Regions from separate parts of the Providencia huaxiensis genome, predicted to be linked through region 2. Evidence: predicted binding sites of a transcription regulator. Region 2 holds the regulator's gene; the other holds the start of a gene.
What was found. Region 2 encodes LexA, which represses DNA repair genes until DNA is damaged. Its sites were predicted from a motif close to TNCTGTATGTACATACAGNA; they were not measured.
Positions count from the first base shown of each region.

Region 1: mutH (DNA mismatch repair endonuclease MutH) is a predicted target of LexA. The motif match lies at 7,970-7,989, and genes of this name have one in related genera.

Region 1 covers NZ_CP031123.2:2,467,809-2,479,807, reverse strand. Annotated here, with positions in the region: gene speA (biosynthetic arginine decarboxylase) at 669-2,573, shown strand; gene speB (agmatinase) at 2,869-3,789, shown strand; gene CYG50_RS13100 (acetoin reductase) at 4,125-4,904, shown strand; gene CYG50_RS13095 (alpha/beta fold hydrolase) at 4,968-5,843, opposite strand; gene CYG50_RS13090 (Pathogenicity locus) at 6,006-6,254, shown strand; gene CYG50_RS13085 (TerC family protein) at 6,251-6,982, opposite strand; gene mutH (DNA mismatch repair endonuclease MutH) at 7,054-7,740, opposite strand; gene sgrR (HTH-type transcriptional regulator SgrR) at 8,301-9,980, opposite strand; gene leuD (3-isopropylmalate dehydratase small subunit) at 10,476-11,081, opposite strand; gene leuC (3-isopropylmalate dehydratase large subunit) at 11,089-11,999, opposite strand, start outside.
Region 2 covers NZ_CP031123.2:4,294,913-4,306,911, forward strand. Annotated here, with positions in the region: gene pgi (glucose-6-phosphate isomerase) at 1-771, shown strand, start outside; gene ubiC (chorismate lyase) at 1,090-1,602, shown strand; gene ubiA (4-hydroxybenzoate octaprenyltransferase) at 1,754-2,608, shown strand; gene plsB (glycerol-3-phosphate 1-O-acyltransferase PlsB) at 2,690-5,179, opposite strand; gene CYG50_RS21595 (diacylglycerol kinase) at 5,306-5,680, shown strand; gene lexA (transcriptional repressor LexA) at 5,817-6,434, shown strand; gene zur (zinc uptake transcriptional repressor Zur) at 6,609-7,124, opposite strand; gene CYG50_RS21610 (fimbrial protein) at 8,077-8,670, shown strand; gene CYG50_RS21615 (fimbria/pilus outer membrane usher protein) at 8,767-11,256, shown strand; gene CYG50_RS21620 (fimbria/pilus periplasmic chaperone) at 11,290-11,999, shown strand, end outside.

The DNA of each region.
Region 1 (11,999 bases), 1.8 Mb from region 2:
CTAGACGGCTATTTTAGTCCCATACAGTAAAAATTTCTACCTGTATTTATACAAAAAACGAATAGGGACATAAAACAGCAATAGGTAAAGTTTTATCGCAATTTAGTCATTTTGGTTTTGCTTTTTGAGCGTAATAGATGTATAAACTGCGACCGTAACGGATGGTTGTTATTTCCCGTTATATACCAGCAGGATAATATAAAATGACTGCTATCTATCAGGAATGTTTATAAGCTTTTGAATTTCAATAAAAAATAAGGTGATATAGCTTAAATCAACAGGTCAACCTGCCAAAATAGTGCTACCACATTGAAATTTTAAAAGGGTAAACAGTTATATTGGGGGTTAATGGGTAATGATCCATAATCTACTGAATAACAGTATCCAACCGTCATATGCGGACCGCCGCGTGACTTTGGCATTTACTTTCCTGTCATTCTTTACTTCATCACGAAGTTACCGTCACATCTTTAATACACCTTCGAGGCTGAGTCATTAATCTGTCAGCTTAAGGTCGTATATTGTCACTGTTTAGAAGTTCTAAGCACTTTTTATTAAAATCTGAGTATTGCCGTTTCCCCAACATAACTGCCTTGCAGTGTTATGTCTTCACTGACATACATCAGGAAGGAGAACGCGTCACTCACCCCTCCATAAAGGAGTTTATTATGAATGATAATATCGCTCGCAAAATGCGTCAGACGTACAACATCGCGTATTGGGGTGGTGGTTACTATCAGGTGAATGAGCGCGGAAATGTCTGTGTTTGCCCGAACCCTGAGAACCCTGACACCTTTGTTGATTTAGCTGACCTTGTTAATCAAGTGAAAGAAGAGCAGGAGCATTTACGCTTACCTGCACTGTTTTGTTTCCCGCAAATCTTACAGCACCGTTTGCGTTCAATAAACGCAGCATTTAGACGCGCACGTGAGTCTTATGGCTATAAAGGCGATTACTTTTTGGTTTATCCAATAAAAGTTAACCAACAACGCCGAGTCATTGAATCATTAGTTAATTCTGGGGAACCGTTAGGGCTTGAAGCTGGCTCAAAAGCTGAGTTAATGGCAGTTTTAGCGAACGCAGGTAAAACACAAACCGTTATCGTCTGTAATGGATATAAAGACCGTGAATATATCCGATTAGCGTTAATTGGGGAAAAATTGGGTCATAAGGTTTACCTTGTTATCGAAAAAATGTCTGAAATTGAGATGGTGTTAAAAGAAGCGGAAAGCTTAAATGTCACGCCACGCTTAGGGGTTCGCGCCCGTTTGGCTTCTCAAGGCTCAGGTAAGTGGCAAGCAAGTGGTGGTGAAAAATCTAAATTTGGTTTGGCTGCAACCCAAGTATTACAGTTAGTGGAAATTTTACGCAATGCAAATCGCCTAGATAGTTTGCAGTTGCTTCATTTCCATTTAGGCTCTCAGATGGCCAATATTCGCGATATTGCCACTGGTGTCCGTGAATCAGCCCGCTTTTATGTGGAATTGCATCGCTTAGGTGTCAATATCCAGTGCTTTGATGTGGGCGGTGGCCTTGGTGTTGATTATGAAGGTACTCGTTCTCAATCCGATTGCTCCGTCAACTATGGCTTAAATGAATACGCCAACAACGTCATTTGGGCGATTGGGGATGCGTGTGAAGAGTTTAATTTACCGCACCCAACGGTGATCACGGAGTCTGGCCGAGCACTTACCGCTCATCATACCGTTTTAGTCTCCAATGTGATTGGGGTTGAACGCAATGAATTTACCAAAACAACACCGCCACATGAAGATGCACCGCGTTCATTAATTTCCTTATGGGATACCTGGGAGTCGATGCAGCATCAGGGCAATAGCCGTTCATTACGTGAATGGTTGCATGATAGCCAATTTGACTTACAAGAAGCGCACACTCAGTATGCACATGGCGTGTTAGATTTGACTCAACGTGCATGGGCAGAAGAGCTATACCTGAATATTTGCCGTCGTATCCAGCAAGATCTCGACCCAAGCAATCGTGCTCATCGTCCAATCATCGACGAACTGCAAGAGCGCATGGCTGATAAGTTTTATGTGAACTTTTCTTTATTCCAATCGCTGCCAGACTCTTGGGGAATTGACCAAGTGTTCCCAGTATTACCGATTGAAGGGTTAGATAAACCATTAGACCGCCGTGCGGTATTGTTAGATATCACCTGTGATTCTGATGGTATTATTGACCACTACGTTGATGGTGATGGCGTTGAAACCACAATGCCAATGCCGGCTTATGACCCTGAAAACCCGCCGATGATAGGTTTCTTTATGATTGGCGCGTATCAGGAAATTTTAGGAAATATGCATAACTTATTTGGTGATACTGCCGCAATAGATGTCTGGGTTGATAGCCAAGGTAACCTGCGTTACTTGCAAAGTGAAGAGGGCGATTCTGTGGCAGATATGCTGCAATACGTTAAATTAGTCCCTGAAGTCCTATTAGAAAGTTTCACAGAGCAAGTAAAAGGCACGGGTTTGAGTGAGCAGTTGCAAAAAGACTTTGTCGAAGAGTTCGAGAATGGTTTGTATGGGTATACTTATCTTGAAGACGAATAAATGCTCAATGCGCGTTATATTTCGCACCGTCGCGTTGTTGGCTGCATTTGCCAACCCTAGTCACATACTTGTGTATGCTCCTAGGGATTGGCTCATTTTGCCGCCTAGCGACAGCACGAACTATTTAGCGCACTATATGAGTCATAACGTATTAAGATACTGAACAGATAATAACTTTGTGCAAATAATATGATTTGTTTATTATTTATACTGTGCGAAGTTAATTTGGTAAAAACTATTCGAATTGAATATTAAAAGGGCTTGCTAATGGGCCGGCCCGTTTTGAGGAACAGAAATGATTAATAGTACTTTAGGTAATCAAGTTGATAACTCACTGGTTTCTAACGCATTTGGTTTCTTACGTTTTCCGCTGAATTTTCAGCCTTATAGCTCAGATGCAGAGTGGGTGATCACCGGTGTACCGTTTGATATGGCAACCTCTGGTCGTGCTGGTAGCCGTCATGGGCCAGCTGCAATTCGCCAAGTTTCCACGAATCTTGCGTGGGAAAGCCACCGCTGGCCATGGAACTTTAAGTTAACTGAACGTTTAAATGTGGTTGACTGTGGTGACGTGGTATTTGCTTTCGGTGATGCACAAGATATGAGTGACAAACTGCAAGCCCATACTGAAAAACTGCTTGAATCAGGTAAACGTTGCTTGACCTTTGGTGGCGACCACTTCGTTACATTGCCATTGCTGCGTGCTCATGCGAAACACTTTGGGAAAATGGCCTTAGTTCATTTCGATGCACATACAGATACTTACGGTAATGGTAGCAAGTTTGACCACGGAACCATGTTCTATCATGCGCCAAAAGAAGGCCTAATCGACCCAACTCATTCAGTGCAAATTGGTATTCGTACTGAACATGACAGCGACAATGGTTTTACTGTACTGGATGCAGCTCAGGTGAATGATCGCAGTGTGGATGACATGGTTGCACAGATCAAAGAGATTGTTGGCGATATGCCTGTTTATCTGACTTTCGATATTGACTGCCTTGACCCTGCCTTTGCGCCGGGAACGGGAACCCCTGTTATTGGTGGTTTAACGTCAGATCGTGCATTGAAATTATTGCGTGGAATACAGTCATTAAATATCGTGGGTATGGATTTAGTGGAAGTCGCTCCCGCTTATGACCAATCTGAGATCACAGCATTAGCCGCCGCATCTATCGCATTAGAAATGTTATATATTCAAGCCGCTAAAAAATAAACAATTTAACGTTTACGCGAACAAAAGCCACCTACTCGGTGGCTTTTTTATATTCAAACCTCATTAAATTGTTTATTAATCGTATAAAGTTAAAGGAATAGCATTTTTTGTTTATCTTATTGAGAATGATTTTTATTAAAGATTATCTTCGAATTTCATTATTCATACCTTTTTCTTTGGTAAATAAAAAATATTCACAGCCCCAATAGTGAAATATTTTTTATTAGTTAGGAATAGTAGGTAAAAATCATTACTTTGTAACTTGTTGTTATTATTGTTAACTTATGAGGATTGGTGGACTAGTCAATTTGGCTATTATTCAGTAGGAGATAAGTATGGCGTTAAATAATAAAGTTATTTTAGTTACTGGTGCAGCGCAGGGTATTGGTCGTGGTATCGCACTGCGTTTAGCGAAAGAAGGGGCTGATATCGCACTGGTGGATTTGAAAAAAGACAAACTCCAAGATGTTGCCAAAGAAATTGAAGCATTAGGCCGTAAAGTTACCACATTTGCTGCAGATATCAGTCAGCGTGACCAAGTCTTTGCCGCGGTGGCTCATGCAGAAGCGGAGTTAGGTGGTTTTGATGTAATGATTAACAACGCAGGGATTGCACAAGTTAAGCCAATCGCTGATGTTCGCCAAGAAGATATGGATTTAATCTTCAAAATTAACGTAGATGGCACCATGTGGGGTATTCAAGCCGCGAGCGAGAAATTCCAAGAACGTAAACATAAAGGGAAAATCATCAATGCATCTTCTATTGCAGGGCATGATGGTTTCGCGATGTTAGGTGTGTACTCTGCAACTAAATTTGCGGTTCGTGCGTTAACCCAAGCCGCGGCCAAAGAATACGCAAGCTCAGGTATAACGGTGAATGCGTATTGCCCTGGTATTGTTGGTACTGATATGTGGGTGGAAATCGATGAGCGCTTCGCTGAAATTACAGGCGCGCCAAAAGGTGAAACTTACAAAAAATATGTTGAAGGGATCGCGCTTGGTCGTGCTCAAACCCCTGATGATGTCGCGGGTCTAGTGGCATTCTTAGCAAGCGATGACTCTGACTATATTACTGGTCAATCTATTTTGACTGACGGTGGGATTGTCTATCGTTAATTCACTCATGTGAATTTAGGGTGTAAATAATAGCCGCGATGAATAACTCATCGCGGTTTTTGCTTATGCAGCGTGCTGCTGAATATCGGCTAAAATAGCTTCCGCTTGTGTCCAAAGTAGTGAGCCTCCCTCATCGCTTAATAAATGATGTTGGCAATTGGGAAAACGGCTGGCTAATATTTTGCCAAAATCAGGGGAATGGACTGTGCTCATATCGAGTTCGCCATACCATAAAGAGACGGGCACGCAGGTCGTTTCAGGGGCGAATTCCCATTTCTGCAATGCAATTAATAAGTCTTGAACATATCCTTGGTTGCCTTGGGCGAAAGCACGTCTCATGCAATGGCTATATGCCTCAAGGAAATGTTCTTCATTGTAGAGTTGTTGGTCGATTTCTGCACTGCAATTAAGAATAAACGCCAATAGCCACTCACCAGTGACATTTTTTAATAGCCAATCAGACAGCGCTTCAGGGCTGTTAAGGGCTTGCTCTTGCATGTTCACGATATCAGCACTGAGTATTGCGCGAGTTGCAGGGTATTCAAATTGGTCTTGCCCTGACACAATAGACAGTGAGATAGGTTGGCAATAGTGAGCGATAGCCATGGCAAAAACAGCACCTTGAGAAAAGCCGATGACAGAATATTGAGTAATGGACTGCTTATCTAACAGTGCTTGAACATCCATAGCAAAATTTTTTAATGATTTTTCAGGGTGAAATGTTGACTCACCAAGCCCCGCACGTTCAGGAACAATCAAACGAATATTCAGTTGTTCGAGTAAATCCAAACCAAATCCTAATGAACCACTCATACCCGCACCGGTACAAAAAATAACAGGAAAGCCTGTTTTAGGGCCCGACTCAAACCAGCAAAATTGACGGCTATCAGGTAATTGCATCGTGTGTTGATGTGGGTTGGTCAGTGGCGCGTTATACATGGTGAATTCCTAACACAAAGCAGGTACAGATGGGTGATAAGATAGGTCAGTTAATAATTATTAAAACTGGCATTGTTATAGTTGCAATTTTAAAGTATTAAATAGGTAAAATGCAAAATATTCGCTTAATAAATATCAATTCATTCACAAGAGGATCGTCAAATGGCATTTTCCGAATCAGAAAAACAGATTTTATTGGTTGTCAAAGGTGTTGGCCCCATGGTGATTAGCCGTTTAGAACAAATGGGGTTTAGTTCACTCGCACAATTAAGTGAAGCCTCCTATGATGAAATTTTAATTTCTGGAGCCGCATTAACAGGCTCAAGCTGCTGGAAAAATAGCCCACAAGCAAAAAAAGCGGTAGAAGGGGCTATTTTAGCGGCTAAACAAGCGGTTAGATTGCCATCTTAATCAGTTTGGTTTCTGGTTTTCCATTTCTTACTGCGCAAGATATTGAGAACTTGCACTGCCATAGAAAAAAACATAGCAAAATAAATGTAGCCTTTAGAAACATGGACTTGAACACTTTCAAGCAGCAATGTGAAGCCAACTAAAATCAAAAATGATAAGGCCAAGATTTTTACGGAAGGGTAACGTTCAACAAAGTCGCCAATGGGTTTGGCCGCAAGCATCATAATGAGTACAGCGATGACCACTGCTGCCATCATGATAAATAAGTGGTCTGAAAGCCCCACCGCGGTGATCACTGAATCTAAACTGAAGATAATGTCTAATAAAGCAATTTGTACGATAGCGCCCCAAAATGAGCTCACTTTCTTATTGGCTAGATTATTTTCACCTTCTCCTTCAATGGTTTCAAAAATTTCTTGGCTTGCTTTCCAAATAAGGAATATTCCACCTGCGCATAATATGAGATCGCGTGCAGATACCACATGGTCAGCAACTGTAAAAAGTGGGGTGGTAAGGCGTGATAACCAAGCAATCGAAGCCAATAGCGCAAGGCGCATCACCATTGCTGCAATAAGGCCTGTCCGTCTGGCACTATTTTGCTGGTGGCTCGGAAGCTTGCTCACCACAATACTCAGAAAAATAATATTATCGATGCCTAGGACAATTTCTAATATGGTTAGGGTGGCAAGTGCCATCCATGCATTGGGGTCGAGTATCCACTCAAACATCTGTGCACCTTCTACAATGAAACAGTGATAAATTTTTATCGTCTGCTTTGGTACAGGCGACACCTTGTTGATTAAGATAAACTAAAATGCCGTGCTAACAGCGGGCCTGTAAAATCCTTTTTTAGATAAAAGCCACGAGGTAGCGTCATAATAGGTTGACCAAACTCACCAATAGCTTCAGTTAATGCTTTATTGTTCGCCGCTTTAGGACGGATCTGTAATACCTGCCCATGACGTGCAGTGATACTTTCCACTTTGCCTAACACAATGAGATCCATTAACTCTTCCCAATCTTGTCGTAGTAACTGCTCTTCTAAGGGGGAGGGGCTCCAGATTAATGGGTTTGCGACTCGGCGCTGTGAGAGCGGAATTTGCCTTTCCCCTTCGATAGGAAACCATAAAATACGGGATAGTTTGCGACGAACATGGCTATTTTCCCATGTTAAGCCGCTATTTCCCGTTAACGGTGCAACAGAAACAAAGGTGGTTTCGAGTGGAGCACCATGACGGTCAATAGGAATAGTTTTTAATTCAATACCAATATGGGCGAAATCTTGCTCTGCCTTACTTCCCGCGCTCGCGCCTAAATAATATTCCAATAACATGCCAACCCAGCCTTTGTCTCGCTTGAGATCAGGAGGAATAGGGATCGCTGCATGTTGGGCGAGTTCACCAAGCGTGTAGCCAGCAAGAGCTTGCGCTCGGGCCATTAAGGTCGCTTCGTTATCTGGTGGTGGCGGTGCAATAAATGGCGTCATGGTTTGAATAGTAATGTATAAAAAGTAGCCAGTGGAAATACATATAACTTAAGAAGTATAACACTTTTTCTATGGTATTTCTAACTATATGATATATATGAATATAATGTTATTTATTCATCTGAATTATAAATTATTACAGAGGTTATTCAAGTTCATCCCAAGATAATCACAGGATCATGCACTAGGTTATCCACAGGATTTCTGGATAACTGTGAAAAATCGAGATTACTGTGTGTATTTACAGCCTTGACGAAACGGTTTTTATGACGAGAGTCACAGAATATGAGTAAGTTAAGCACATATCTTGTGGATAAATACAACGTTGTTTGATCTTTGCTCAGTTGAAGTCTTAGGCATTTTAGTAAAAAAAATAGTCAGTGGATAAACTGATTTTTCGTTATTTATTTATTTGATTTATCAGTGATTATTTAATTTTTCTTTTTTCTGATAAAAAAGTGATTTGGGGATATACCCTGATTACCATGAGGTTGTTCACATGGATATCCACAGAAAAAGTGAATAACATCCTTATTATTCATTTTATCTGTTCATAACTATCAATATTTTGTTAGGTTATCCTCAGAAGGTTTAAACCAGGCGGATTTAAAATCAAACCAGCCAAAGGTGTTCATCCGTACACCGCGCATGGTGTTTTGGCCTTGCAGTTCGAGCCAATGATGAAAGATGGGGTGAAAAATTTGTGAGTCAATTAAGCTTTCACACCAAGCTTCAACATCTAATTGGTTATTACGCCATAGATTGAGTTCATCACTGAGGGGGTTATTAAGGCACTGACGTAACAACGGCATTTCGTACAAGGTTGCAAAAATGGAAAACTCAAGAGGTTTAAAAAAGTTAGCGGTTGTTAACCAGATATCACTTTGCCCATTGCCATTAAACCAATCATCGTAATCAATAATATTGATCTTGAGCTCCACACCTTGCTGCTGCAACACGCGTTTCATGATTTGGCTAATCGCATAGAACTCATGGTGGTTGCGATAAAAAGTGACAGTTAGCTCTGTTAAATCTTCAGGCTTAGGGAACAAGGTTAGCATTTTACTGTGGTGCCAATGGAGTAACAGGCCATAAGCAGGGGCCCAATGGCGCTGATAAAACGGCTCACAGTGGGCAAGCAGGTTGATTGGGGTTAAAAAGCTACACAACCATTTACGGACATCTTCACGCTGAGTAATGGTTGAACGCTGGTCCATTAACAGAAAATAACAGCCTTCTTCCATACGGCTTTCGAGCGAGCCATTATGGTGCTTATCACCATCCATTTTTAATGTCGTACAAACCATTTGTTCTGAGAGTTCAGGAACCACCCAAATAGTCACTTCATCAAGCAGCGCACGATAACCAAAATAGCGGTCAAAAGCCGTAATAGTGAGTTTTTGTGGCAAGTTTTTTTCCACTTGATAAGGACCCGTGCCGATTGGGCAACGGCTAAAATTTTCTAGGCTCTCCCACTCCTTCGGTAAAATAGCCGCATGATGGCTGCCTAACAACCAAGGCAGTTGTTTATCAGGCTCACTTAACGTGATATCAATAACATAAGGGTGTGGTGAGCTGACGGATTGTATATGAGAGAACAGAGGCCAACAGGTTTTTAAGCGTAAAAGGGAATAGATAATATCGTCAGCAACCATTTCTCGCCCATGATGGAAATAAATAGCGGGGCGTAAATAGAAACGCCATTGGGTCTCATTGACGGACTGCCAATGGTGGGCAAGGCCATTTTCCACTTCCCCTTTTTCCTCATTTATATGGGTAAGGCCATTAAATATTTGGCTCATTAAGTGAATTTCTGAGCGGCGCATTGGCGCACCGGGAAGCAGTGTCGGAAAATCACGATAATAAATAATCCGTAATAAGTTTTTACCTTGTCGATAGCTGCGTTCCAGTTCAGACAATACCATTTGGCGAATGGTTTCCTTATCACCAACCAGTGCAACCAATTTCTCAATACTTTCTTCTTTGAGTAATTGTTCAGCCTGTGCCTGTTGTAGCTCTAAGCCATTAACATGGAAAATAAGAGTGGAGCGCTTTCCTCGACCAGACTCTGCTTGCCAGCTAAGCCAACCGTGTGATTGCATATTATTAAGCAGTGTCCGAACATGACGGCGAGAGCAAAACAGCGTATCAGCGATATCTTGCAGCGTTGTTTCACTGTCTTGGCCCTGAAAATGTTGCCAGAGACGAATAAATTGGGTTTGTAATCGAGAATTAGACATAAAAGAGGAACTCCGGCAAAAAACACATCAATTTTAATTTCCTAAAATCTCACGATAATAGAAGGCAGTAAGTAGCTCGTTTGGTCTGCATGTTGCCGACCGACTCCCCCATTTAGAGTAATGGTGTTTATCACCGAGCCGGTTTTTACCGGCTTTTTTTTATTTTTTCGTCATATTTTGCGCCGTGGCTGTGTTGGCTTCACTCCGCTACCCTAGTCACATACTGGTGTATGCTCCTAGGGATATCCTCGTTTGCCGCCTTGCCACAACACAAACTATTTAGAAAAAATAGTTAAGTAAAAGTAAAAGTAAATTTTGTGGTGGGCAAAATATTTAGGTTAATTATACAGGAAAAATTTAATGAGGAAGCAGTTTGGGAGAGTAAATTTGTTAAGAAGGATTAATTCCGCATTTTTGAGATGAAAAGCGGCTATATAACAAAAAATGTGAGATAAAAGAGGAACTACGCCCACCAAAGTAGGCGTAGAAAAGAATTTACTGCATAAAAGATGGGATCTTGCTTTCGAAATCTTTGATTTGGTTGACATATTGCAGTGTCAAACCAATGCTATCCAAACCATTCATCATGCAGTGGCGGCGGAAGCTGTCGATTTCAAAATGATAGGTTTTATCTCCTGCGGTCACGGTTTGGGCTTCTAAGTCCACCGTAAATTGGCAACCTTCATGGCTATTAACATAATTAAACAGCTCATCCACTTCGGTTTCACTTAATTTAATTGGTAATAATTGGTTATTGAACGAGTTACCATAAAAAATATCAGCAAAACTTGGGGCGATAACCACTTGAATACCAAAGTCAGTTAATGCCCAAGGTGCGTGCTCACGAGATGAGCCACAACCAAAGTTTTCACGAGCTAATAAAATACTTGCCCCTTTGAAAACTGGTTTATTTAATACGAAATCAGGATTAGGCTGTTGCCCGTTCTCATCTAAAAAACGCCAGTCATTAAACAAATGTTGGCCAAAACCCGTCCGCGTGACTTTTTGTAAAAATTGCTTAGGGATAATGGCATCAGTATCAACATTTGCTGCATCTAAAGGAGCGACAATCCCGACGTGTGTAATAAACTTTTCCATCATTTTCTCCTTAGATTTGAATATCACGTACATCAGCAAAATGGCCATTAATCGCCGCAGCGGCTGCCATTGCTGGGCTAACCAAGTGGGTACGACCAGCACGACCTTGGCGGCCTTCAAAGTTACGGTTACTGGTTGATGCACAGCGCTCGCCTGGGTTTAAACGGTCATTATTCATCGCTAAACACATGGAGCAGCCCGGCAAGCGCCATTCAAAGCCTGCTTCAATAAAGATTTTATCCAAACCTTCTTGCTCAGCTTGGGCCTTAACAGGGCCAGATCCGGGAACAACAATGGCTTGTACGCCATTCGCCACTTTTTTGCCTTTGGCAATTGCAGCAGCAGCACGTAAATCTTCAATACGTGAATTCGTACATGAGCCAATAAAGACTTTATCAATTTTGACGTCAGATAATTTAATGCCAGACTCTAATCCCATGTAAGCTAATGCTTTTTCAGCAGATGCTCGCTCAACGGGGTCTGCAAATGACTCAGGAGCAGGGATCGGTTGGTTGATGGCAATCACCTGCCCAGGGTTGGTTCCCCAAGTGACTTGTGGCGCGATGCTACTAGCCTGAATTGTGATGATTTTATCGAACTTAGCATCGTCATCGGTTTTTAATGTTTTCCAATAAGCAACTGCATCGTCCCATTGTTGGCCTTTAGGTGCAAATTGGCGGCCTTTCATATAGGCAAAGGTGGTTTCATCCGGTGCGATAATCCCGGCTTTTGCGCCTAACTCGATAGCCATATTACACACAGTCATACGGCCTTCCATACTCAAGTTTTCGATGGCTTCACCACAAAATTCAACAATATAGCCAGTACCGCCTGCGCTGCCAGTTGTACCGATAATGGCTAACACGATATCTTTTGCGGTAATACCTGCTGGAGCTTTGCCTACGACTTCAATTTTCATTG
Region 2 (11,999 bases):
TTATTGAACGGTGCCCATGCGATGGATAAACATTTTACCCAAACGCCGCTAGAAAAGAACATCCCTGTGTTGTTAGGTTTGATTGGCATTTGGTACAACAATTTTTTTGAAGCGGAAACTGAAGCGATTCTGCCATACGACCAATACATGCATCGTTTTGCCGCTTACTTCCAACAAGGCAATATGGAATCGAACGGTAAATATATTGATCGTGATGGAAAACCTGTTACTTATCAAACAGGCCCGATTATTTGGGGGGAGCCGGGAACCAACGGTCAACATGCGTTTTATCAGTTGATCCACCAAGGAACGAAGATGATCCCATGTGATTTTATCGCACCTGCGGTAACCCATAACCCGTTAGGGGATCATCACGAAAAATTATTATCTAATTTCTTTGCGCAAACGGAAGCATTAGCATTTGGTAAAACTCGTGAAGTGGTTGATGCCGAGTTTGCTGCGCAAGGGAAGAATGTCGCAGATATGGAATATGTTGCGCCTTATAAGGTGTTTGAAGGTAACCGCCCAACTAACTCCATCTTATTGAAATCAATCACACCTTATTCGTTAGGTGCATTGATTGCGATGTATGAGCACAAAATTTTCACCCAAGGGGCGATTTTAAACATTTTCACTTTCGACCAATGGGGTGTGGAATTAGGCAAACAGCTCGCAAGCCGTATTCTGCCTGAATTAGAAAATAGTGATACGGTGAGTAGCCATGATAGTTCGACCAATGGTCTGATTAACAGCTATAAAGCTTGGCGATAAGTTAACAACGTATTATTTAAATACTTCAATATAAGGTAGGGAGCTCCTGCCTTATATTGTTCAACTGACTATTGTTAAATTGTTCGTTTTTCAAGCAATTAAATAAAATTTATTATGATATTAATAAATTTTATTATTATCGATAACTCGCTAGTAATTAAAATATTTTTCACTATATTTTTACATTTTGTGTTGAAAATGTGACTTTTTATATAAATTTTTAGCTAACTTTAACCTTGTCGTAAAACAACGTGATATCCTATTGCGTAAGAAATACAGTAAATCATAACCATGTTATTCATGGTGGAATTTTAAGTAATGGATGAAACGCTTTTTACTTCTCAGCCGATTCATTGGCTGGCGGAGAACGATAAAAACGATAAAATAGTGCCTGCTAATATATTAGATTGGCTATTAGAGCTTGGCTCAATGACAAAGCGTTTTGAGCAGCATAGCCAGCAAGTGACCGTGATACCTTATTTAGAGTGCTATGTATCGCAAGATAAGCTGAGTGCAGATGAAGTGCAGTCTTTACCTAAAAGCCAGCGCTATTGGGTCAGAGAAGTTGTCATGTATGGTGATGGTATCCCTTGGTTACTGGGCCGAACTGTAATCCCTGAAGAGACACTGACCGATGATGACCAGCAATTGGTGGATATTGGGAGAATGCCATTAGGACGTTATTTATTTAGCCGCGATAGTTTAACTCGAGATTATATCCATATTGGTTCTTGCGCAAATCGTTGGGTGCGTTGTTCTCGGTTAAGGTTATCGGATAAACCCTTATTATTAACAGAAATATTTTTACCTGAATCACCTGCATATCGTTAACTATCCTAAGTATTTTGAATTTTCAGGTCTCTGCAATGACACTATGCCAACAAATATAAATCAGTAAGTTGTAGAGTTTGGTGGTATTAAAATATACCCAATTTGAAGTATGATGGAATTCGAAAAGGAGCACGACAAAGTGGAGGGAAGTATGACGCTAAGTAAATGGCATGCATACAGCCGTTTAATGCGTATTGATAGACCCATTGGTTCACTGTTGCTACTGTGGCCGACGTATTGGGCATTATGGATTGCGGCTCAAGGTACGCCAAGTTTACATCTTTTAATTGTCTTTACTGCTGGCGTATTTTTTATGCGTGCCGCTGGCTGTGTCATTAATGACTTTGCTGACCGCCATTTTGATGGCCACGTAGAGCGGACTAAACACCGCCCTCTCCCGAGTGGTGACGTGACAGAAAAAGAAGCAAAAATATTGTTTGCAAGCCTTGTTGGCCTTTCTTTCCTGCTGGTTTTAACACTCAATTCAATGACTATTTGGTTGTCAGTTGCCGGTTTGGCCTTGGCATGGGTTTATCCCTTTGTTAAGAGGGTCAGTAACTTACCTCAAGTGGTATTAGGCGCGGCTTTTGGTTGGTCAATCCCAATGTCTTTCTCTGCTGTTGGCGAAACTTTACCTGTTGTTTGTTGGTTACTGTTTTTAGTTAATATTATTTGGTCTGTGATCTACGATACTCAGTATGCGATGGTAGACCGTGATGATGATTTAAAAATTGGTGTGAAATCAACCGCTATTTTATTCGGGCAGTATGACAAATTAATTATTGGGTTACTGCAATTCCTGATGGTTGGCTTCTTATTGGTGATAGGCTCACTGGCGGGTTTAGGTACTCTTTATTATATTTCATTGGTGCTCGTAGCGGGTCTATTTATCTATCAGCAGCAATTAATGGCTAATCGTGAACGTGCGCCTTGCTTTAAAGCTTTTATGAATAATAACTTTGTTGGCTTAATTTTGTTCATTGGTATTCTTGTCAGTTATTTTTAAATTGCCTTTATTGAGCCAAAGTAAAAGGTCATGTTATTTCTAACATGACCTTTTTTGTTTTATTGAGCTGAGAAAACGCGATTAGCTTTTCTCTTGTTCCTGAGACTGCGCGCTTTCACTTGGCTTTTCTTCAGAAAACTCATCATCTTGGCTAACACTTTCAATGGTCAAACGGATTTCCGGTGACATCAAGCGGGCCAGAACGGCATACAGTTTTTGTGCATTGGTAACAAAAATATCATTTTCATTATTATCAATGTAGCCTTCTTCTCTGAGGGTATCGACTAATGTCGAGAATACCGCTTTATCAAAGAATTCAGGTGCGTTAATACCATGCAAGACAGAAAGACGTTGCGCAAGGATACGGCTTTCTTTTTCCAACGTATTACGGCTGATTTCAGGGCTCGCGTTGAGTAATGATAATGTGATTGCATAACGTTGCAAGGTTTCACGTACACCAGCGGCTAAAAGCTGTAATGGACGAATACGGCGAGGATTTAACACCACAATATCGTCTTCTCTTAAGCAAATTAGTTTTTGGTTATTCAGTTCATCGATCAGCGTATCTACCGCTTCATGTAGCTCATCACTGTTATAACGCATAAACAGTTCTGCTTTTAAGAACGGATAAATTTGACCGACTTGATAGTGAATATCTTGGCGACTAATGCGCTCATGGTGTAACACAATGCTAGTTATTAGAGATGGTAATACCAATAAATGATGGATATTGTTGCGGTAATAGGTCATTAAGACGGCATTTTCACGAGGAAGGATAATAATATCCCCCATGCTGTCTTTTTCGACTTCGAATTTATCCATTTGCAAAGCATGTTCTAACAATTGCTCTGCTGTTTTATTTGGGGTTGTTGCATCTGCGGTGTATGGCACGTTGCGTAATAATTGCAGGTAACATTCGACTTGTTCAATCAGTTGCTCACGAGTGAGCGAGCGTTGACGAGATGCCAGCAATGCGGTCGCACAGAGGTTAATCGCATTGGCTGCGGCTGCATTATTAATATTAACCATAATGTTATCAGCTAACGAACTGACCGTTGGGTTTAACCAGGTCGGCCTTTGTGGTTCGATAGGATCGATAGAGTCGCGCCAATCAGGTACACGCTGATTGAGGTAATGAGGTAAAGAAATAGGTTGACCGAAGTTAACATACCCTTGACCTAAGTTGCGCAATTTACGTAACCCGCGAACCATGGAGAAAAAGCCTTCTTTCTCTTTTTCTGCACCACGAAGTTCTTTGGCGTAAGTTCCTACTTCCATGACATGTTCATACCCAATATAGATAGGAACAATAGTGATAGGGCGTGAGTCACCGCGCAACATCGCTTGCAATGTCATTGAGAGAGTACCTGTCTTCGGTTGTAATAAACGACCGGTACGTGAGCGCCCACCTTCCACAAAGTATTCGATGGAGTAACCACGTGCAAACAGTTCACTTAAATATTCGCGGAAAACGGTCGAATACAGTTTATTGCCTTTGAACGTTCGGCGAATAAAAAAGGCCCCTAAGCGACGGAAAATTGGCCCTGCTGGCCAGAAATTAAGATTGATCCCCGCTGCGATATGAGGCGGCACTAGCCCTTGATGGTATAGCACATATGAGAGCAGTAAGTAGTCCATATGGCTGCGGTGAGAGGGGACATAAACGATTTCATGGCCGTCTTGTGCGAGTTGGCGAACCCGTTCAGCGTGCTGAACATTGATACCTTGATAAAGGCGGTTCCAAGTCCAACTAAGAACTCTATCGGTTAAACGTACGGCTTCATAAGAGAAATTGGCCGCAATTTCTTCCATCATCCCAACGGCATTTTGCTGGGCTTTTTTGAGTGGGATTTTTTTACTGCGCGCTTCGTCTTCAACGGCTTTTTCAATCGCTTTTGACGTCAATAGCTTATTAAACAGTTCATAACGTGCAGGAAGTTTTGGCCCAACTGCTGCTAAGCGTTGGCGCGAATAGTGAATACGCGCGACACGAGCGAGTTTGTTGGCAATAATAGTGTCTGTACCGTGGTCTTGTGCCATTTTCCCAATTGAGACAATCGGTGATAAACGCACAAAGCTGTCACGCCCTAACCATAAAACTGCAAAGAACTTTTGGATACCGTTTAACAGCTTCAGTGGCGGTGCTGGAGTATGGCCTTCACGCCCAGGTGAACGCCCAAACATCACGGATGCAGGTAGCATTTGAATATCTAGATTTGGATTGTTTTTGTGCAAATCTAAATAAGCATGGAATGTTTTTACTGAATCCTTACGTGGATTCGGTGAATAATAGCGAAAAACACGTGGGCCATCATCGATAAAAACGTAAGCCGGAAGCTTCGTTCCATTGATATCATTGTCGACTAGCGGGTCTGGCAGACCGATAGCTAAGCATTGATGCCGTAGCGTCAGGAGGTCAGACTTCGAATGATAAGGTAATACGTACAGAGTTGGCCTGTTGACATCAAGCTGCAACTCAGTGACGGGATCCGAAGGAATTAGTTTACTTTTTACCAATAATTTAAGTGGCAAATTCAACGTGTTGTAATATATTTTACGCCATAGTGACATAAATGATTATAGCCTCTTGTTAACAATGCTGTGCAATCATACCAGAAATACCTGGTTAGATCTGTTACTGACAATTCACTTTGACCGTAAAAATCGATTATTGTTTGTATTTTTTAAGGAATAAATATGGCGAGTCAAGTTAAGGGGTTCACGCGAGTGATTAAAGCGGCAGGATATTCCCTTAAAGGTTTGAAAGCTGCTTGGGTTAATGAGGCAGCATTTAGGCAGGAATCAGTTGCAGCAATCATCGCAATTTTTATCGCATTTTATTTAGATATCAGCTATATAGATAGGATTTTGTTAGTGAGCTCAGTTGTGCTGGTGGCAATAGTCGAATTATTGAATAGCGCGGTAGAGGCTGTAGTTGATCGTATTGGTAGTGAGTATCATGAACTTTCAGGAAGAGCTAAAGATATTGGTTCTGCTGCAGTATTTGTGAGTATCGGTTTAGCGCTGTTCATTTGGGCGCTGGTATTATGGCAGCGTTATTTTTCTGGTTAAGGTGTTTGGTTACTTAATCGGGCAAAAAGAGAGTAAATCGATAACAAATGCTTAAATTGCGCGATTTAACTGTTTCAAATCTTCATTTACCTGTATATACTCACAGCTTGACTGTATAAACAAACAGGGGAACGGAATGAAAGCACTGACGGCTCGACAACAGCAGGTTTACGATCTGGTGCGAGATCACATTTCGCAGACAGGTATGCCACCTACACGTGCTGAGATAGCAGCAAGCCTTGGTTTTCGTTCGCCTAATGCGGCAGAAGAACATTTAAAGGCCTTAGCACGTAAAGGGGTTATTGAAATCGTTTCAGGCGCATCCCGAGGTATTCGTCTGCTTCTTGAAGAAGAAACCGAAGATCAGGGGTTACCTCTGATTGGGCGTGTTGCCGCTGGCGAACCATTATTAGCGCAGGAACATATTGAGAGCCACTATCAAGTTGACCCGGAGCTGTTTAAACCACATGCAGATTTTTTATTGCGTGTGAACGGGATGTCCATGAAAGATATTGGCATTATGGATGGCGATCTATTAGCTGTGCATAAAACGCAAAATGTACATAACGGGCAAGTTGTTGTCGCTCGTATCGAAGATGAAGTTACGGTTAAACGTTTTAAGCAACAGGGTAACCGCGTTGAATTAATAGCAGAAAACCCAGAATTCGAACCTATTGTTGTTGATTTACGTCAGCAAAACTTCACTATTGAAGGTTTAGCTGTTGGGGTTATCCGTAACAGTGATTGGTATTAATTTCCGCTAGTAGCCAGCTGTCATGGTAGGTTACACCCGGGAATGACTATTGCAGGCAGATTTCATTGCTTTATTTTGAGGTCTGCCTGTTTTGTTTCCTTCCTTATATTTTTTCTCTTCTCTCTTCTCTCTTCTCTCTTTTGTATTCATCAAACTATTTAGCAATACAGTAATTTATTTCTTTTTTGATGCTATAGGTTGTTCGTGGTTATGATGACAATGTTCATGATCTTGGCAGCTATTCACTTCGTCACAACTTCTGCATAAGCCATGGTTTTCCACCACGGTATGTCTTAAGCGGAATTGGTGTTCGTCGGCTAAATTAATAATGGCAGCTTCTATTGTTGTACAGTCACTTTCCGTTACGCTTCCGCAATGGTCGCAAATCAACATAACAGAGATATGGCTTGGGTTATCAAAATGATGGCAGACGACATAGCTGTTTGTTGATTCAATTTTATGGATAAAACCTTGCTCCATTAAAAACTCAAGGCCACGATAAACCGTAGGGGGTTTAGCTTGAGGTTCAATTTCACGTAGTAAGTCGAGTAAATCATAAGCGCTGATTGCACCATGTTGTTGTGCTATCAAGCGCAATACCGTTTCTCTTTGTGGTGTCAACCTGACGCCTCTTGACTGGCAAATATGTTCAGCCATCGCAAGAACTTTTTTTTCACTCATCTTTTCCATTTTACTGACCCACCCGTTGAAAAATGCAAATGTTTACTGTTCACAAGTTTATCACAGTTTCTTGAACTATAGAGAATCAAGAAATGAAAGCATTACCATCAAAAAATTTTAACCTTGCTAAGTATTTTTTTGATTAATAAAGAAAGTAAATGAGGGTAATAAAAAATATAAAAAATGATATTTAAAATTAAACAGGAAAAATAGAAACAAATATTAAACAAATGCATGATAAAAGCGCAACGCATTGCGAACAATTAATTGAAATATTCCGTTTCAATTTGATGCAATTTCAATTAAGACTTATCTTAACCTCACTTTTCAATATTCTTTTTGTCGCTTCTTTTCTGTCTTGTTTGGATTTTAATTGCGGTTTTTCTGTTATTGTTTGGTTTTAATATCTATCTTTGTCGATAAGTATAGATTTAAATTCCGATATAAATCTATCTGTAATTTGACATATTTTGAGATATTTGTAAGTGAAAAATGAGGGTTTTATATAAGTTTTTCTAAGTAATAAATTTGAAATGTATATTTTGATAGCGTTTTGATTTTATATTTTGTTGCTTTTGAATTTACTAGTTGTTTATTCTTTGTTAACTCTAATTATGTGTCTGTTTTGACAATAAATATCGGTTATGTAGAATTGACATCAGAAAGTATCGGAAGGCATGTGTAAAAAGTCATTTTCTATTTCTATGTCAATTTTAGCGAATTACCCCTCATGGGAATAATTAATATTGAATAGAAAATAAAGAATTAAAAATTTAGGTATTTTAAAAATTATAGATGAAAGGGATCTTATTTATATATTCACCTCTAATCTGAATGAAATTAATGATGTTGGATGACTGAAGAATTTCACTGTTAAGTAATCAAAAAAATAAAACTGATTCCTTATCAATAAAAATCAGAAAAGAGGCAGCTACTTCCTACTCATTTAAAGGAAATGTTTATGAAACTGAATAAATTAGCGTTAACTCTGGCTTTAGGTTTAGGTGTTGGAATTTCTGGTGTTGCAGTGGCTGAAGATCCAGTAACGCCACCAACAGTTGAAAGTTCACAAGGTGAAGTCCGCTTCACTGGTTTCATTAACGATGTTCCATGTTCAATTGATGCAAACAACTTAAAACAATTAGTTGAGTTTGGTGAAATTGCATTACATGAACTGACATCTAACCAATATCGTTCAGATAACAGAGATTTCGATATCGTATTGAAAAACTGTTCAACAGAAACGTATAAAAACGCAAAAATCACCTTTACTGGCCAAACTATTAATGGTTTCCAAGGTTTTGCCGGTGACTTACTTGGCTTAGGTGGAAAAGTTAAAAATGCCGGTATTGTAATCACTAATGGTGCTGACAAAGTTGTTGAATTTGGTAAAGCATTCCCAGGTACAGGTGATGGATACGCATTAAATGCTGGTGATGGAAAACAAACTACACTGCACTTCTCTGCATACGTTAAAGGTAACGAAGCAGCGGATGCGAAAGCAACAACAGGTAGCTTTAACACTGTTGCTAACTTCAAAATTATTTACCAATAAGTTCAAGCTTAGTTAAGTAAAAACATGTGGCGTATTCATGACGCCATATGTTTCTACCTTCTTTTTCATTTTTAGTCTGATAGGCGGCATAGTTGAATGAAAAGCATGAAACTCAATTTAATTACAAAATTAATGCTTTTAATATTAACGCCGATGATTGCATTTTCTGAGGAGGCAGTTGATTTCAATACTGATTTTTTAGAGGCAGACAGCACTGAAAATGTCGATTTTAGTAAGTTTTCTCATGCTAATTATATTCCACCTGGAAATTACTCTTTAGCTATTGCTGTAAATAAAGTCAAAATTTCCATGGAGCAGTCCATTATATTCTTTACGCCTAATTATGATGAAAAAATATCATTAGCTTGCATTACACCTGAGTTATATGGGCAACTAGGATTAAAGCCAGAATGGAGTAATAAAGTAACTTGGTTACTTGATGGAAAATGTTTAGATATTCGCTCTGTACCAGAAATGCGGACTCAAGGTGATCTTGCAAAAAATATTGTCGAAATCAGTATCCCACAAGCTTATATGGAATATGAAGACCCAAATTGGGATCCTCCGTCACGTTGGGATGATGGCATTCTAGGTGCATTTATCGACTATAATGCGACGGGTCGGGTTGTTAAAAAAGAAACGGGTGACAAAGGAACGGATTCAGGTATTACAGCGACAGGGACAATGGGGACAAATATTGGTGCTTGGCGTTTTAGAGGTGATTGGCAAACGCAAAAAGGCCAATTAAATAAAGGCGGCCAATCATGGTCATGGAATCAGTTATATGCGTATCGCGCCATACGTTCTTTAAATTCAAGGTTAACGTTTGGTGAACAATATCTGTCTTCAACGCTATTTGACAGTATTCGTTATATTGGTGCTAGTTTAGAAACCAATGAATCTATGTTACCACCGCGTTTACAAGGTTATGCACCTGAAATTGCGGGGGTTGCCAAAACCAATGCGACCGTCATTGTGAAGCAAGATGGCCGTATTATTTATCAAAAAGAAGTTAGTCCTGGGCCATTTCGTATTCAGGATGTGAACTCTTTTGGTGGCGGTACGTTAGATGTTTCTATTCAAGAACAAGATGGTAGTGTGACTAACTATAAAGTGGAAACATCTCGTTTAGGGACATTGACTCGACCGGGTCAGCTGATTTACCAGTTTGTCGTTGGTAAACCGACTAAAAATGAACATGATACTCAAGGTCCTGCATTTAGTTTGGGCTCCTTATCATGGGGGGTAACTAATAATACAACCGTTTATGGTGGTATGCTTGGTTCATCAGAATATCAAAACATTGCGATTGGTTTAGGGCGTGATTTAGCACCATTTGGCGTATTGTCAGGGAACTTAAGTATCTCTCGTGCTGAAATGGGCAGAACCGAAAATAACCAAACTTTGACGGGTAATTCATATAACGTCACTTATTCCAAACAATTTGATGATATTAACAGCCAAATTACATTCGCAGGCTATCGTTTTTCTGAAAAAAATTATATGAGCATGAGCCAATTTATCGACCGTCGCTATAATGAAAGTACGGTTGATAGTGGTAAAGAGCTTTATACTATTATATTTGGTACTGCATTCCCTGAATATAATACTAATATGTATTTAAATTACTCACATCAAACTTATTGGAATAGGTCATCATCGGATCAATATAATCTAACAGTTTCTAATTATTTTGATTTGGGGAAAATAAAAAATTTAAGTCTTAGCTTAACAGCTTACAAAACAAAATCAGACCAAAATGATGATGACGGAGTTTATCTAAATTTAAATGTACCATTGGATAATAACCAAGCAAGTATTAGTTATTCAGGTTCTTATTCAGGAAATACGAACGGTCATAATGTTAACTATTATGACCGTATAAATGAACGTAGTACTTATTCTATTTCAGCGGGTACATGGGATAAAGACAAGGTAACAACATCAGGTATGTATAACTATGATGGTGATACCGCACAACTTAATTTGAGTGGAACTTATATTCAAGATAATCAATCTACTCTTTCAATGCAGTTGAAAGGGGGACTGACCATGACCCAAGAAGGTGGTGCTTTACACCGTAATACCTCAATCAATGGTGGGTCAAGGATACTGTTAGATACGAGTGGTGTTGCTGATATTCCTGTGCAAACAGGGGTAACGCCGATACGCACGAATCGATATGGTAAAGCCGTTATTACCAGTGTTATGGATTATAACCGCAATAATATTCGAATAGATTTAAATAGAGTGCCAGATAATGCGGAAGCAGTTCAATCGACACAGCATGCGACATTAACGGAAGGGGCTATTGGATACCGGAAGTTTAATGTCATTCAAGGTGAAAAAATATTGGGAACAATTCATCTTGCAAATAATAGTTATCCACCATTTGGTGCATCCGTCAAAAATGAAAATAATGTTGAAGTTGGCATCGTTTCAGATAACGGATTTATTTACTTAGCGGGTATTAACCCATCAGATGTTCTTGAAGTGACTTGGGGAAATAATTCATCTTGTCACATTCAATTACCTGAAAAAATAGAAAGTGGCATGGAACATACAATGTTATTACCATGCAAATAATTATAAATATGTTTTAACGTCAACGGTGAAAATATGAAATTTATAAATAAAGTTCAAATTGTAACAGCGATAAGTCTTTCTTTATTAGCACAATCGGCTTATTCAGCGATTGCACTAGATAGAACTCGTATTATTTATAATGAACAAGACAAAACAGTCGGTATGGGACTGACTAACGAACATTTAACTAGCCCGTATTTAGCTCAGGCATGGATAGAAAATGACAAAGATGAAAAAGTAAATTCACCTTTTATTGTGACTCCTCCGGTGCATCGTATTGAAGCTAATTCAAAAAGCCAAATTAAAATACAGACAATCCCTGCAGTAGCGCAGTTACCTAAAGATAGGGAAAGTGTTTACTACTTAAATGTGAGAGAGATTCCACCTCGTAGTGAGAAAGTGAATGTATTGCAAATTGCATTACAGACAAAAATTAAGCTTTTTTACCGCCCAGCAGCAATTGTAATTAAAGATAGAATGGAAGTGATCCCTCAAGAAAATGATATGAAAATTCTTAAACAGGGGGCGAATTATATTGTGAAAAACCCGTCACCTTACTTTTTATCCATTACAAAACTGAAAAAAGGCAATACTGAAGTTCAAAATTTTGAACCTGTAATGGTTGCTCCATTTAGTGAAGCGGGTTTAGGCAAAGTTACTGGAGATTTAGGTTCATCTCCAACTTTGGTTTATCTCAATGACTTCGGTGGAACTATGGATTTGAAATTTAGCTGTCAGTCAGC